3 regions of the Saccharomonospora glauca K62 genome follow, and region 1 is predicted to be linked to each of the others. Evidence: predicted binding sites of a transcription regulator. Region 1 holds the regulator's gene; each other region holds the start of a gene.
The links. The regulator LexA, encoded in region 1, represses DNA repair genes until DNA is damaged. The targets are predictions, from matches to a motif close to CGAACACGTGTTCG.
Positions count from the first base shown of each region.

Region 1 (5,141 bases):
GACGCGCTGTTCGCCACGCTCGACCCCACCACCCGTCGGGCCACCACGCCCGACGGGCTCGAATACACCATCACCGACACCGTCGGGTTCGTGCGGCACCTGCCCCACCAGTTGGTGGACGCGTTCCGCTCGACGCTCGACGAGGCCGCGGACGCGGACCTGCTGCTCCACGTGGTCGACGGTGCTGCCCCCTCGCCCGAGGACCAGGTCGCCGCGGTGCGGGCGGTGCTCGGCGAGATCGCCGCGAAGCGGTCGGAACCGTTGCCTCCCGAGTTGATCGTCGTCAACAAGGCCGACGTCGCCGACGAGGTGACACTCGCCCGGCTGCGTAACCTGCTGCCCGACGCCGTGGTCGTCTCGGCGCACAGCAGGGAGGGGCTCGACACATTGCTGGCCGAGATCGCGGCCCGACTTCCCCGGCCGGAGACCTTCGTGGAGGTCCTCGTGCCCTACACGCGTGGCGAACTCGTCGCTCGGGTGCACTCGGACGGCGAGGTGCTGGCGGAGGAGCACCGGCCCGAGGGGACGTGGCTGAAGGCGAGGGTGTATCCGGAACTCGCGGCCGCGCTTGCCGACTACGTCACGAACGGTTCGCGCGTGTGACGCTACCGTAGCGGGGTGAGACGATTCGGCTCCGCGCTGGTGACGGCGACACTCGTGGCGGTGGCGCTGCCCGTGGGGGCCTCCGCCGCCGACCAGACGGAGGACACCACCACCTCGGCCGTGCCCGAGGTGGTGTGTTCGATCGACGATCCTCGGTTGGAGGAGCTGTCCGGGCTCGCCGCCGACGCCGAGCACGTGTACGCCGTGAACGACGGCGGCACCCGGCTGGAAGTCGCCGTCCTGGACGACGACTGCCGAGTGCGGGATGTGATCACGGCCCCGACGGACCCCTACGACGTGGAGGACCTCGCGCTCGGGCCCGACGGGACGCTGTGGCTCGGTGACACCGGCGACAACCGCCGCAGGCGGGAGACGGCGGCCGTGCACGCGCTGTCGCGGGACGGCACGTCGGTGCTGTATCGCCTCACGTATCCGGACGGCCCGCAGGACGCCGAGGCGCTCGTGGTGGACCACACGGGGACGCCCTACATCATCACGAAGAACGTCTTGGGTACCGCCCGCGTCTACCGGCCGGCGCAGCCTCTGGTGAGTCCGGGACCGACCCCGCTCGAACACGTCGGGACGGTGTCGTTGCGGACGACCGACACCCCCGGTGGCCCGGTGGGCGAGCTCGGGTCCGTACTCGTCACGGGAGCCGCGCTGTCGGCCGACGGCAGTGTGGTGGCCCTACGCACGTACACGGACGCCTATCTCTACCCGGTGACCGACGGGGACATCGTGGCGGCGTTCACACGGGAGCCGGTGCGCGTTCCGCTGCCCGACGAAAAACAGGGCGAGGCCATTGCCTTCACCCCCGACGGGACGCTGTTGTCCGCCAGTGAGGGGCGCGGTGAGCCGTTGCGGGCCGTACCGAATGCCGTCTCGCTGGTCGACACGCGCTCCTCCGGCGAAGCGGACGCGGACGAAGCGGAGGAACCGGCGAGCCATGCGGCCGAGACACCCGAGGAACCGGTCGAGCACGAATCCGGTCTCGGCGTGGCTCCCGCACTCGTCATCGCGGTGATCACCGCCGCGGTACTCGTCGCGTGGGGAAGTCGCCGCCGTCGGCGGAACGACGCGTGAGCGATTCCCCGAGAAAGTCCGAAACGGCGCGTGAAACGTCGTTCGGCCTTCCGTGGCGTGTGGTACGACGGTTCTCGTGCCGTGATTGTGAGGCCGCTTCTCACAGCCTCCGCAGAACCGCGACGACCTTTCCGAGGATCGTGGCGTCGTCACCGGGAATCGGGTCGTACGCCTCATTGTGGGGCAGCAACCAGACGTGCCCGTCGTCCTTGCGCTTGAACGTTTTCACGGTGGCCTCGCCGTCGATCATCGCCGCCACGATGTCGCCGTTTTCGGCGGTGGGCTGTTGCCGTACCACGACCCAGTCGCCGTCGGTGATGGCGGCGCCGATCATCGAGTCACCGGTGACGCTGAGCAGGAAGACCTCTCCCTCACCGACGATGTCCTTCGGCAGCGGGAAGACGTCCTCGATCGATTCCTCGGCGAGCACCGGACCACCCGCCGCGATGCGGCCCACCAGGGGCACGAACGCGGGCTGGGGCATCGCGTTTCCGGTCTGCGTGGTGGCCGGAGTGGTCGGTCGTTCGCGATCTACCGCCAACACCCCCACCGCGCGCGGACGATTCGCGTCGCGACGCAGGTACCCCTTGCGTTGGAGCGCCTTCAATTGATGGGAGACGGACGAGGTGGACGTGAGCCCGACCGCTTCTCCGATTTCCCGGACGCTCGGGGGATATCCGTACTTGTCCACCCAGGTCCTGATCACCTCGAGGACTTTCCGTTGCCGCGGTGTCAGGCTTTCGTCCGGGTTCTCGACCGTGCGCGGAAGGTCGGAGACCTCGCCGCCGCTCACGTCGTCGCCCGTTGTCTTGCGTGCCACCGCGATATGCCTCCCAGTCGTGAGCCCGAGCCGATGCGGGGCTTTTTACACGTCCGTCGGTGACGCTAGTCCGCTTCGCCGGGGATTTCAAACGTTTGTTCGAGCGACACGCCGTGGGGGCTCGATTTTCGCATGACTCGGTGGTACACATTCGCACGGGCGTTCGATAGAACTCGTGTTCGAATGCCCGTGTCCGTGCGTGAGTGGGCGAACACGCTGGAGGTGGTTGGCATGGTGGCGGCGAGGGGGCGCTCGGGTGCCGTTCGGTCGGCTCCGGCCCGTCCGCCGGGTGCCGGCGCTCGCCGGGGGTGCCGTCCTCCGACGAGGCCCCCGGCCGCTCCCGGGCTGTGGCGGGGGCGAACCGCGCGTGGTGATCTCGGTGAAGGGGGACCGGGTCGCGGCGGGGTCCCCTGGCCGTGGCTCGTGGTGATGGCGCTCGTCGTGGTGGCGGCGGTGGTGGGGCTCGGCCTCGTCGCCACGGACCCGGCCTTCGTGGAGCCCGGCCCCGGTTCGGCCGTTTTCGGCACACCGTAGGCTGTTCCGGGCCGCGTTCGCGTGCGGAGTGGCACGGGTTCGAAACCGCGGCATCCTAAGCCCGATTCCGTGCCACCGAGGCGGGGGGTAGCGGTTGCGTCGGACCGGGCCGAGTCTTATGGTCAACCCCTACATCTAGTAGTTACATCGCTGTAATTGGTCCACAAGTTGGGGTAGGATCGGTTCTACGTACGCTGCCGGTGGTCTCCGGTCGCGACGTGGACGACACTCGCGTGTGGTGCGCCGTGGTGTGCGTTGTCGGTGACGTTCCTGCTGTGCAGGGGAGTTTCGGGAGGTGTTCGGCCGTGCGGTGTCCGTTCTGTCGGCACGCGGACTCCCGAGTCGTCGATTCGCGAGAGGTGGACGAGGGCCAGGCGATACGACGGCGTCGGTCGTGCTCGGTCTGTGGTCGCCGGTTCACCACGTCGGAGACGGTGGTACTCGCTGTCGTCAAGCGATCGGGAGTCACCGAGCAGTTCAGCCGGGACAAGGTGATTCGGGGAGTGCGGCGTGCCTGTCAGGGGCGGCCCGTCGACGACGACGCCCTGAAGCAGCTCGCCCAGAAGGTCGAAGACTCCATCCGGGCGTCCGGGGTCGCGGAGATTCCGAGCCACGAGGTGGGGCTGGCCATCCTGGGGCCGCTTCGGGAGCTCGACGCCGTCGCCTACCTGAGGTTCGCGAGTGTTTACCGGTCCTTCTCGTCGATCGAGGACTTCGAGGCTGAGATCAAGAACCTGCGTGAGGCGATCGCCGAATCGTCGGCCCAGCAGGACCGCAGCGAGTGAGAACGCGGACGACGAGTCACGTCGCCGCCAATTTCGAACGCGGGAGTGGGAGTCATGACAGAAACCGTGGGGGTCGGCGCGGAATCCTCGCCGAAGCCGAGCAAGAAGCGAGGCGGCTCGGGCTCGCGCAAGGGTCTGCGCGTCCAACGCGTCTTCACCACCGAGGGGGTGCACCCCTACGACGAGGTGCGGTGGGAGCGGCGCGACGTCGTCATGACCAACTGGCGTGACGGCACGGTGAACTTCGAGCAGCGCGGTGTGGAGTTCCCCGACTTCTGGTCGGTCAACGCGACGAACATCGTCACCAGCAAGTACTTCCGCGGCGCGGTGGGCAGCCCCGACCGTGAGAACAGCCTCAAGCAGCTCATCGACCGCGTCGTCAAGACGTACGTCAAGGCCGGCCTCGAACACGGTTACTTCGCGGGGCCCGAGGACGCCGAGATCTTCGAGCACGAGATCACGTGGATGCTGCTGCACCAGGTGTTCAGCTTCAACTCGCCGGTGTGGTTCAACGTCGGCACGAGCTCGAAGCAGCAGGTCAGCGCATGCTTCATCCTGTCGGTCGAGGACAGCATGGACTCGATCCTCAACTGGTACAAGGAAGAGGGGCTGATCTTCAAGGGTGGTTCGGGCGCGGGCCTGAACCTCTCCCGCATCCGTTCCTCGCGTGAGCTGCTGTCGTCGGGCGGCACGGCGTCGGGTCCGGTGTCGTTCATGCGGGGCGCCGACGCGTCCGCGGGCACCATCAAGTCGGGTGGTGCGACCCGCCGGGCGGCGAAGATGGTCGTGCTCGACGTGGACCACCCCGACATCGAGGAGTTCATCGAGACCAAGGCGAGGGAGGAGCACAAGATCCGCGTGCTCCGCGACGCCGGTTTCGACATGGACCTCGGTGGCGCCGACATCTCCTCGGTGCAGTACCAGAACGCCAACAACTCGGTGCGCGTGTCCGACGAGTTCATGCAGGCGGTGGAAAACGGCGGGACGTTCGGTCTCCGCGCCCGCACCACGGGCGAGGTCCTGGAGACCGTCGACGCCAGGACGTTGTTCCGCAAGATGGCGCAGGCGGCCTGGGAGTGCGCCGACCCCGGGCTGCAGTACGACGACACCATCAACGACTGGCACACCTGCCCCGAGTCGGGTCGTATCACCGCCTCGAACCCGTGCTCCGAGTACATGCACCTGGACAACTCCAGCTGCAACCTCGCCTCGCTGAACCTGCTGAAGTTCCTGCGCGAGGACGGCACCTTCGACGCGGAGCTGTTCGTCAAGGCCGTCGAGCTGGTCATCACGGCGATGGACATCTCGATCTGCTT
Region 1 covers NZ_CM001484.1:3,253,153-3,258,293, reverse strand. Annotated here, with positions in the region: gene hflX (GTPase HflX) at 1-603, shown strand, start outside; gene SACGLDRAFT_RS15185 (NHL repeat-containing protein) at 619-1,686, shown strand; gene lexA (transcriptional repressor LexA) at 1,787-2,506, opposite strand; gene nrdR (transcriptional regulator NrdR) at 3,346-3,825, shown strand; gene SACGLDRAFT_RS15170 (vitamin B12-dependent ribonucleotide reductase) at 3,880-5,141, shown strand, end outside.

Region 2 (5,141 bases), 2.1 Mb from region 1:
GCGGCACTGTGCCACCACTCACTATTCGTCATAGGCGTGCCGCCTCCTTTCTCGATCTTTTCGGGCTTTCGGGTCGGCGAGCCCGTAGAGGCAACGCGCTGTCGTCGTTCGCTTATTCCGGGCGTGACCTCCGCGGCACCGGAATTCGCGCGAGATCATGCGCGATGACGAGTTCGCCGTCGAATACCTCTGCCGCTTGGGCGCGGAACTCGGCCATATTCGAATATCGTTGTGAGAAATGTGCCAGGACCAGCGTGTGGACGCCGCTTTCTCGTGCCACCCGCGCGGCCTGCCGGGCCGTCAGGTGCCCGTACCGCTCGGCCAGGTCCGCTTCCGAGTCGAGGAACGTGGCCTCGATCACCAGCAGGTCGGCGTCCTCGGCGAGCGCGAAGGCGTTGTCGCACAGCCGGGTGTCCATCACGAACGCGAACTTCTGCCCGCTGCGCGGCACGCTCACGTCCTCGACGGTCACAGTGTTCCCACCGACGGTGAGCGAGCCCTCCCGCAGCAGGGTCCCGACGTCGGGGCCGTGGACGCCGTGACGCTGCAACAGTCGCGGCACCAGGGACCGCCCATCAGGTTCGACGAGCCGGTATCCGTACGCCTCGACGGGGTGGTCGAGACGCAGGGCCGACAGCTCGCCGAACTCGCCGTCCGCCACCACGCCGTCCCCGCCGATGGGCCGCTCCACCAGCTCGGTCGTCTCGTGGAACACGCTCGCGTGGCGCAGCCGCTCGAAGTACGCCCGCCCGGACGCCGGGTAGTGCGCGTGCACCCGCTCCACGCCGTCCAGCGACAGGCGCTGCACGACACCGGGCACCCCGAGGCAGTGATCGCCGTGGAAGTGCGTGAGGCAGATCCGGTTGATCGCGCTCACGGGCACACCGGCGAAGATCAGCTGCCGTTGCGTTCCCTCGCCGGGGTCGAACAGCAAGCCCATCGAGTCCCAGCGCAGGAGGTAACCGTTGTGGTTACGCGCGCGGGACGGCACCTGACTCCCGGTGCCCAGCACGATCAGCTCACGGTTCGACACGCGACGACGGTACGGCGTGGACGGTGGCCGCCGCATCCGATTTCCCGAGTGCTGTTCCGCACCCGACCTCGGTCAGCGGTCCTTTCGTGCCGCGGAGACCTCCCTCGCGAGGAGGGCTGCCCCGTGCCACGGCGGGCACTCGGCGTCCGGCGGACCCGGAACGCCCCGACGCCACCGTCACCGACCTCGTCGTCCGGGTGAGTCACGTCCTCGTCGAGGTCGTCGCGCCTTCTGCGGGCGGCGTCGCGCACGGGAGCATCGCCGACCGGGGCGACGGCCCCCCGGGGCGTCAGCTCCCGGACGAGCTGTGCCATGGGTCTCCTTCCCTCGTCCGCTGTCCACCTCACCCGGACGGGTACCCCGGCGACCCGCCGTTCTACCCACCTTTTTCGCGTGGGCTGGCCGACTCGGCGCGGGAGGCACATACTGCCTGACGTGTCCACAACGGACTGGGTGCTGCACGTGGACCTCGACCAGTTCATCGCGGCGGTGGAGGTCGCGCGGCATCCCGAGCTGAAAGGCAGACCCGTCGTCGTCGGAGGGGCGGGCGATCCGACCCAACGCGGGGTGGTGGCCACCGCCTCCTACGAGGCCAGGGAGTACGGCGTGCACTCCGGCATGCCGTTGCGCACGGCCGCCCGCCGCTGTCCCGACGCGGTGTTCCTCGCCTCCGACCCGCCCGCGTACGAGGAGGTCTCCGAGCGGGTGATGGCGGTGCTGCGGGAATTTCCGGTGGTGGTCGAGGTCGCGGGCTGGGACGAGGCGTTCCTCGGGGCGCGAACCGACGATCCGTGGTCGCTGGCGAGGGAGGTCCGGCGGGCGGTGGCCGACCGTACGGGATTGTCGTGCGCGGTGGGGATCGGCGACAACAAGCACACCGCCAAACTCGCCACTGGCTTCGCCAAACCGGGCGGGGTGTACTGCCTGACCAGGGAAAACTGGGGAGAGGTCATGGGGGATCGACCTCCCGACGCGCTGTGGGGCGTGGGGGCCAGGACTCGCCACAAGCTCGCCGAACTCGGCATCACCACCGTCGACGACTTGGCCGCGGCCGACCGGGGCGTGTTGGCGGCGGAATTCGGTCCCACGCTCGGGCCGTACTTCCGTGCCCTGGCTCACGGCCTGGGCGACCGGGAGGTCACGGCCACGCCGTACGTGCCGAAGTCCCGCGGGCGCGAGACGACGTTCCAGCGGGACGTCGCCGACGTGGGGGAACTTCGCGTCCAGCTCGCGCGTTTGGCCGCCAGGGTGGCGGACGACGTCGCCGCCGAGGGGCGGCTCGCCGCACGCGTCGCCGTGAAGGTCCGTTTCGCACCGTTCGTCACGCAGACACACGGTGTGACGTTGCCCGTGCCCACGAGGGACGCCGCGGTGCTGGTACGTGCCGCCGAGGAGGCGTTCGGACGCTTCACGGTGGACCGTCCCGTGAGGCTGCTCGGCGTGCGGGCGGAGTTCGTCCGGGAATGACACCGGACACACCGGCGTTGCACCACACGCGCGTCGCCGCTGTCGTTACCCTGCACTACGCTGATGCGGCACTCGAACAGTTGACCGAAACTGCTCGGCGCGTCCGTCACGATTCCGCGTATCACGACCTGGGAGAGCGACCACGTGACTGCCTCTGCTGAGAACCTCTACGGGGCCGATGACCTCACGCACCTCGAAGGTCTCGAAGCGGTGCGCAAGCGGCCCGGCATGTACATCGGGTCCACCGATAGTCGCGGGGTCAACCACCTGTTCACGGAGATCGTCGACAACTCCACCGACGAAGGTGTCGCGGGTCACGCGACGAAGATCGTGGTGACGTTGCACGCCGACGGCAGTGTGGAGGTGGCCGACGACGGTCGTGGCATCCCCACCGACGTCCACGCCAAGTCGGGACTGAGCGGTGTGGAACTCGTGCTGACCCGCCTGCACGCCGGCGGCAAGTTCGGCGGCTCCGGGTACAAGACCTCCGGTGGCCTGCACGGGGTGGGCGCCTCGGCCGTCAACGCGCTGTCGCTGCGGTTCGACGTCACGGTCCGGCGGGGCGGCAAGGTCCACGAGATGTCGTTCGCCCGAGGCGTGCCCGGCGTCTTCGACGGCCCCGGCCCGAAGGCGAAGTTCACGCCGCAGTCCGGGCTGCGCTTCGTACGGAAGATGAAGCGCGGGGAGTCCACCGGCACCACCATCCGCTACTGGCACGACGCCCGCTACTTCGAGAAGGGTGCGGCGCTGGACGTGGAGCTGGTGCGCACGAAGCTGCGCCACACCGCGTTCCTCGTGCCCGGCGTCACGTACGTGCTGCGCACCGCCACCGACTCGGCCATCAACGAGGAGACCTTCCACTACCCGAACGGCCTCGCGGACATGGTGGAGTTCCTCGCTCCTGCGGGCGACCGCGCCGTGTGCGACACCCAGGTCATCACCGGCGAGGGCACCTACAAGGAGAACGCCGCCGATGCCAACGGTGTCATGCAGTCCAACGTGGAGCGTCGGGCCGAGGTCGAGGTGGCGCTGCGCTGGGGCACCGGCTACGAGCGCACCGTCGAGTGCTTCACCAACACCATTCGCAACGTCCACGGTGGAACGCACCGCAAGGGCTTCGAGCGCGGACTGGTGCGCGCGGTGCACGACGCGATCTCCCGGACCCGCGGGCTGCTCAAGGCCAAGGAGGACCTGCCCATCCTCGACGACGTGTGCGAGGGCCTCACCGCGGTCGTGCACGTACGTATCCCGGAACCGCAGTTCACCTCCCAGACCAAGGACGAGCTGTCCACCGCGGGCATCACCAAGGTGGTGCAGGGACTCGTCGAGAAACACCTCAAGGCGTGGGCCGACAACCGTAGGACGCGGGCCGAGGTCAAGACGGTCCTGCAGAAGATCGTCGATGCCTCGCGGGTGCGGCTGACCCAGAAGCAGCAGAAGGACGCCGCTCGCCGCAAGACCGCTCTCGAAGGCGCGGCCATGCCGCCGAAGCTCGTGGACTGCCGCAGCACCGGGGTGGCCCGCAGCGAGCTGTTCCTCGTGGAGGGTGACAGCGCGCTCGGTTCGGCGCGGATGGCGCGCGTGTCGGAGTACCAGGCGTTGCTGCCGTTGCGCGGCAAGATCCTCAACGTTCAGAAAGCCAACCTCGGCGAGGCGCTCAAGAACGCCGAGATCGCCTCGATCGTGCAGGTGCTCGGCGCCGGGACCGGCCGTACGTTCGACATCTCCGCGATGCGCTACGGCCGGGTGATCCTCATGGCCGACGCCGACGTCGACGGCTCGCACATCCGGACGCTGCTGATCACGCTCTTCGCGCGGTACATGCGCCCGGTGATCTCCGAGGGCAGGCTGTACGCGGCCATGCCGCCGCTGCACAAGATCGTCACGAAGGGCCGCAACCCGGAGACCTTCTACACCTACACCGAGCGTGAGATGGAGGCGAAGGTCGCCGAGCTGGAGCAGGCGGGCAAGCAGGTCGTCAAACCGGTTCCCCGGTTCAAGGGGCTCGGCGAGATGGACGCCGACGAGCTGTGGGAGACCACGATGAACCCGGCCACGCGCTCGGTGCGGCGCATCACGTTGGACGACGCCGACGCCGCCGAGGCCGCGCTGGAACTGCTCATGGGCGAGAAGGTCGAACCCCGCCGCAAGTGGCTCATCACCTCGGCCGCGCGGGTCGACCAGGCCGCGATCGACATCTGACGAGGACAGGAAAGCGACGACTAAGTCATGGCACGGCGCAAGAACTCGACCACCCGCGTCGACCCCTCCGCCTTCGACCAAGCGGGCGCGCGGGTCTTCGACAACCCGGTGAAGACCGAGATCGAGGACTCGTACCTGGAGTACGCCTACTCGGTCATCCACTCCCGCGCGCTGCCCGACGCACGCGACGGCCTGAAGCCGGTGCACCGCCGCATCCTCTACTCGATGCACGAGAACGGGTACCGGCCGAACCACGCGTACGTGAAGTCCTCCCGCGTGGTGGGCGACGTGATGGGCCGCTACCACCCGCACGGCGACACGGCGATCTACGACGCCATGGTGCGGTTGGCGCAGGACTTCTCCATGAACGTGCCCCTGGTGGACGGGCACGGGAACTTCGGAAGCCCGGACGACGGCCCGGCCGCCTCGCGGTACACCG
Region 2 covers NZ_CM001484.1:864,069-869,209, forward strand. Annotated here, with positions in the region: gene SACGLDRAFT_RS04185 (WhiB family transcriptional regulator) at 1-32, opposite strand, end outside; gene SACGLDRAFT_RS04190 (ribonuclease Z) at 113-1,033, opposite strand; gene SACGLDRAFT_RS04195 (DNA polymerase IV) at 1,469-2,500, shown strand; gene SACGLDRAFT_RS04200 (DNA gyrase/topoisomerase IV subunit B) at 2,645-4,702, shown strand; gene SACGLDRAFT_RS04205 (DNA gyrase/topoisomerase IV subunit A) at 4,730-5,141, shown strand, end outside.
Region 2: the regulator LexA is predicted to act here: its motif matches at 2,574-2,587, upstream of SACGLDRAFT_RS04200 (DNA gyrase/topoisomerase IV subunit B).

Region 3 (5,141 bases), 400 kb from region 1:
CCCGTTTCGCGGCGTCCGCCACCGAACGACGTCTCTCGTCCCGCTGCTGCAGAGCGGCGATGACCGCCGTACGGGCGTCGGCGAGCCGGTCCAGCGCCCGCCCCAGCGCCAGCAGGTGGTCCCGCCTGGCCGCGACGTCGGGAAACTCCCCTCGCGCGACGGCGAGGGCTTCCGCGCGCTCCTCGATGCCCTGGGCCACGACGGCGCGTTCGGCCTCGTGCTCGGTCAACGACCGCTCGTGGGAAGCCCGCTCGGCGAGCAGTCGCTGCTCCTCCTCCTTGGCCGACCGAACGGCGGCGGCCAAGGCGTCCGACCGCCCCGCGTGCTCGGTCAACCGTTGTCGTTCGGCTCGTACGTCCGCCAGTTCCTCGGCCAGGTCGGCGGCGCTGCGCCCGGCCAGCCGCTGGGCCGCGGTGTCCCGCCGGTGTTCCGCCTCGTACCTGGCGGCTCGTGCCTCCTCCCGCCGTCGGGCCGCCTCCACCTCACGTTCGGCGGCAACGCGTTCGGTCTCCTCACTCACCGCGTCGGCGGTCGCCACCGCGGGCTCGGGGTGCTCCCCGGAGCCGCACACCGGGCACGGTTTTCCCTCCACCAGGCCGCTCGCGAGTTCGGCCGCCATGCCCGCCAACCGTCGTTCTCGAACGTCGAGCAAAACGCCTCTGGCCTCGTTGTGGGCCGCCTCGGCGGCGAGCTCCGCCTCACGCGCACTTGCCGCGGCACGCTCCAACTCGGGCAGGGACTCGGCATCGGCGAGCAGTGCCGCCAGTTCCTCCTCCCTGGCCCTGATCCCGTCGAGCCGCGCCTCGGCCTCGACGGCCAGCTCGCGTTGCCGGGTCAACTCGCTCAGCCGCTCGGGTAGTCCGTCCAGCTTGGACTGAAGCACCGTGATGCGCTCCGCGTAGTAGGCGATCGACTCGTCGAGGTCCGTCAGTCGGCGCTGCTCGGTGTGCTGTCGCTGTGCCTGCTCCACCAGCCCCGCGAGCCCGCCCGCCTCCTCACGCAGGCTTCCGGCACGTCGGCGGAGCTCCTCGACGTCGAGGCCGACGTCGTCGAAGCCGAGCTCACGACACGCCGCCGCGGCCGTCGCCTCCTCCTCGACCGCGCGACCGTGATGGTCCTCCGCCGCGCGTCCGTCGGCCGCCAGCTCGGCGACCGTGGTGGCCCGCCTGGCGGCCTCCACCTCGGCGGTCCACCGCGACCGCTCCCGTGCGCCGCGCTCCCATTCGGCCAGGCGTTCCCTAGCGGCCCGAACCCGACGCACCCGCTCGGCCGCGTCCTTGCTCTCCCCAAGGTGTTGCCGCGCCCACTCCCAGGCCTCGCGCGCCGCCTTCTCCTCGGCACGGGCCTCGGCGACCTCGACCGCGGCCCGCGTCCTCAACGTGGCCGCCCACTCGCGGTCCGGTTCCTCCGGTGCGTCGACCCCTGCCACCTGCGCCAACCGCGCCACCAACTCGCGCACCCCGGCCCGCTTGGCCTCCACTTCCGCCTTACGTTCTTTTCGCGCGTTGGCGAACCAGGCTTCCACGGCGGTGAACCGCTCGGTGCCGAACAGCCGTTCCAGGAGTTCGGCGCGCTCCTTCGTGTCGGCGCGAAGGAACCGGGCGAACTCCCCCTGCGGCAGCAGCACGACCTGGAAGAACTGCTGGGCGTTCATTCCCAGCAGCCGCTGCACCACCCGCGCGACCTCGTCGTTGCGCGTGACGGCCTCCGCCGTACCGCCGTCGGGAGGTGGGGTGAGCCATGTCAGGGACACCTTGGCCGGCTGCTTGGTGTAGCCCGTACCGCGCCGCTTCGGCCGCTCGTACTCGGGGCTGCGGACAATACGCAACCGGTGCCCTTGGACAGTGAGCTCCAGCACGACCTCGGTGGGCTGGTCGGGGTCCGCGATGTCGCACCGAAGTCGTTTGGCCTCGGCCCGAGCGCCGGGCACGGTACCGAACAAGGCGAACGCCACCGCGTCGAGCAACGTGGTCTTTCCCGCGCCCGTGTCACCGTGCAGCAGGAACAGACCATCGGCTCCGAGCGCGTCGAAATCGACGACCTGACGCGTGGCGTACGGCCCGAACGCGCACACCTCCAACCGGTGCAGCCTCATCGCACGACCTCCCGATGATCGGCGTTCGCCCTGCCGGCGGCCTCCAACGCCGCCACCAGCAACTCACGCTCGCGCTCGCTCGGTTCCGAGCCTCGACAATCGGCCAGGAAGTTCTCGACGATCTCGATGTCCGTCCGCCCTCGAACCGCGAGGGAGTACCGCAGCGCCCCCGAGGCTCCGCCTTCGGGCTCCCAGTCGAGATGGACGGCGTACGGGAAGCGGCCGCGCAGTCTCCTCATGGCATCGACCGGCCGTACCGGGTCGGTGAGGGTGACGGAGAGGTAGTACTCGCGCACCTCCTCGTGAGCCGGGTCCTCCAACAGCTCGTCCAGCCGCCCCCGCAACGTCGCCAGGCGCCGGGGCACTGGCAACTCGACGCGGTCGACGGCGGCCAACCCGTGTTCGTCGAGGTCCACGATCCACACCGACTTGGGGGCGGTCTCGGAGAACGAGTACGCAAGCGGGCTCCCCGAGTAACGGAGGTGCTCGGCCAACCGCTGGGGCCCGTGGAGATGCCCCAGGGCCACGTAGTCCACGCCGTCGAACACCGACCCCGGCACCTGCTCGACCCCGCCGACCGCGATCGTGCGTTCGGATTCGCTACTCACACCACCGGTGACGAAGGCATGCGCCAGGACCACCGACCGGGTTTCGGGACTCCGTTCGGACAGGTCCTTCCGCACTCGCCGCATGGCCTCGCCGAGCACCGCGGTGTGCCCACGCGCGTCCTTCAGCCCGAGCGCGAGCCGCGCCGGATCGGGTTCGAGGTACGGGATCCCGTACAGCGCCACCGGACCGTACTCGTCCCGGAGCAGCACGGGACGGTCGATGGCCTCGATCGTGGTACGCAGGTGCAGACCACCGGCCTCGGCGAAGTCCGCGAAGGCACCGAGCCGCGCCGCCGAGTCGTGGTTGCCGGAAGTGATCACCAATTCGGCTCCCGCCCGCCGGAGCCTGCGCAGAGCCACCGTCGCCACCCGGACGGCCTCGGCGGAGGGCACCGCGCGGTCGTAGACGTCCCCCGCGACGAGGACGACGTCCACGGACAACCGTTCGACGAGCTCGGCGAGGTGGGCGAGCACCGCGTCCTGATCGGCGAGCAGATCGGCACCGTGAAACGTTCGGCCCACGTGCCAGTCGGAGGTATGGAGCAGTCGCACGCCGACAAGCTAAGCCCCGAATCCGTCGCCCTCGCACCCCTATCCCCCACAGATCACTCGAACGTGTGTTCGAATTCCGAGAAGACTGTTCTCATCCTCGGTTTCCGCCATGATGGAGGAACGGCACGGGATGCCGAGTGGTCGAGCGGCGGCCGCGTCAAACGTCATCGCGTCATGCGCCGACTGGGGAAGGACGGACACACGGTGGGCTCGACGATTCTGACCACAGCCGCCATCGTGGCCGCGCTGTTGCTGGCCGCTGCCCTGGCCCTGCTGTGGAGGCTCTACCAGGACAGCATGCGCAGAGTCGACAGGGCGGCCCGCCAGGTGGAGGCCGAACGCGCCAAAGTGGACGCGCAACGGGCGGCCCTGCGCCGGTACGAAGTCGCGTTTGCCTCCATCAGCGGACGCGGCGAGTTGGGTGAACGGGTACTAGTCGAGACCGCCAAGGCGCTCGGTCTACGGGAAGGGCTGCACTTCACGCTGCAGACGGACGTCGCGGGCGGGGGTGCCGCCAAACCGGACCTCCTGCTCACCGTCGGCGGTGGACGCACCGTTCCCGTCGACGCCAAGGCCAGTCTCGCCTGCTGGGCCGAGGCCGTGGAGACCGACGACCCCGAGGAGCGTCTCGACGCCCTGCGAGTCCACGTGCGCAACCTGCGCTCGCGCGCCGCCGAGTTGTCCTCGAAGAACTACCAACGCTGGGCCGACGCCATCTACGGGACCGTGATGTTCGTGCCCTCCGACGCCGCCGTGGTGGCGGCTTTGGACACCGATCCGGACCTACTGCGGTGGCTGTTGGACCGTCGCGTCTTCCTCTGTGGCCCCACCGGCTTCGCCGTCGTGGCCTCCGCGGCGCTGTTCGCCGCGACGGAGCGCACGCTCATCGACGACGTCGAGAAGGTGCGGTCGCAGGCGGCCGCCGCACACAGGGCCGCGGGCAACGCCGTGGAAGCGCTGAACCTGTCGAGCACGCATCTGCAGCGCTTCCTCTCCGCTCGCCGGCGCGAGATCGAAGCCCTCGACAGCTTCCGGGCGCAGGTAGCCCCCCTCACCGAGGCCGCGGCGAGCCCGTCCCCAGTACCCGAGATTCGCCGAAATGATGAGATGTCGGCGACATGAGCCCCCCGGCCAATTTATCGTTATCGATCATGGCGCACGCGTTATCAGTCACGAAGCACCCGCGGAACGAGTGGGCGATTCGTCGCTCTTGCCCCGAGACGTCACACTCGATGCCCTTTCGCGCGGCTTTCCTACCGGCGGGTCACAGGTTTTCACCGCGCACGGGATACGGTGTTGCCCCGTGACCGCCATTCGTGACCGTCGGGGTGACGCGGAAAGCGCCGAGAAGGACACGGCCGCGCTTTCGTGGAACGAACGCTCTGTCATTAACTCCCGCCGGGGTGTGCCCTGGTGGGGCGCCGTACTACTGGCGTTCGGGCTGGCACTGATCGGAGCCTTCGTCGATCAACTCGCCACCGACGGCCTCTCCCTGATCTTCCACGTGTGCTATGTCGTCGGTGCCCTGGGTGCGGTCCTCGCAGTCCAGCGAAAGAGCCTCTTCGGTCCGATGGTGCAGCCGCCGCTGGCGATGGCGCTGGCCGTTCCGCTCATCGTGCTCACCGCGTCGGGGTTGCCCGAGGGCAGCGACATGCTGTCCAAGGCGCTGGCGATCGGGACTCCCCTCATCAACAGCTTCCCGGTCATGGCGGGCACCACGGCCGCGACGGTGCTGGTGGGCATCCTGCGGCTGGTGAAGCAGCGCGATCCGGAGGCCCGGACCAAGTCCGGCCGCGACAAGACCGACTCCGAGAAAGCGGAGTCGGGCAAGGCCGAGCCGGGGAAGAACCGCGCCGGTAAGGAGGCCGCCGCCGTCGCCGGGGAGG
Region 3 covers NZ_CM001484.1:3,656,501-3,661,641, forward strand. Annotated here, with positions in the region: gene SACGLDRAFT_RS17035 (AAA family ATPase) at 1-2,095, opposite strand, end outside; gene SACGLDRAFT_RS17040 (exonuclease SbcCD subunit D) at 2,092-3,255, opposite strand; gene rmuC (DNA recombination protein RmuC) at 3,460-4,377, shown strand; gene SACGLDRAFT_RS17050 (DUF6542 domain-containing protein) at 4,559-5,141, shown strand, end outside.
Region 3: the regulator LexA is predicted to act here: its motif matches at 3,314-3,327, upstream of SACGLDRAFT_RS17040 (exonuclease SbcCD subunit D).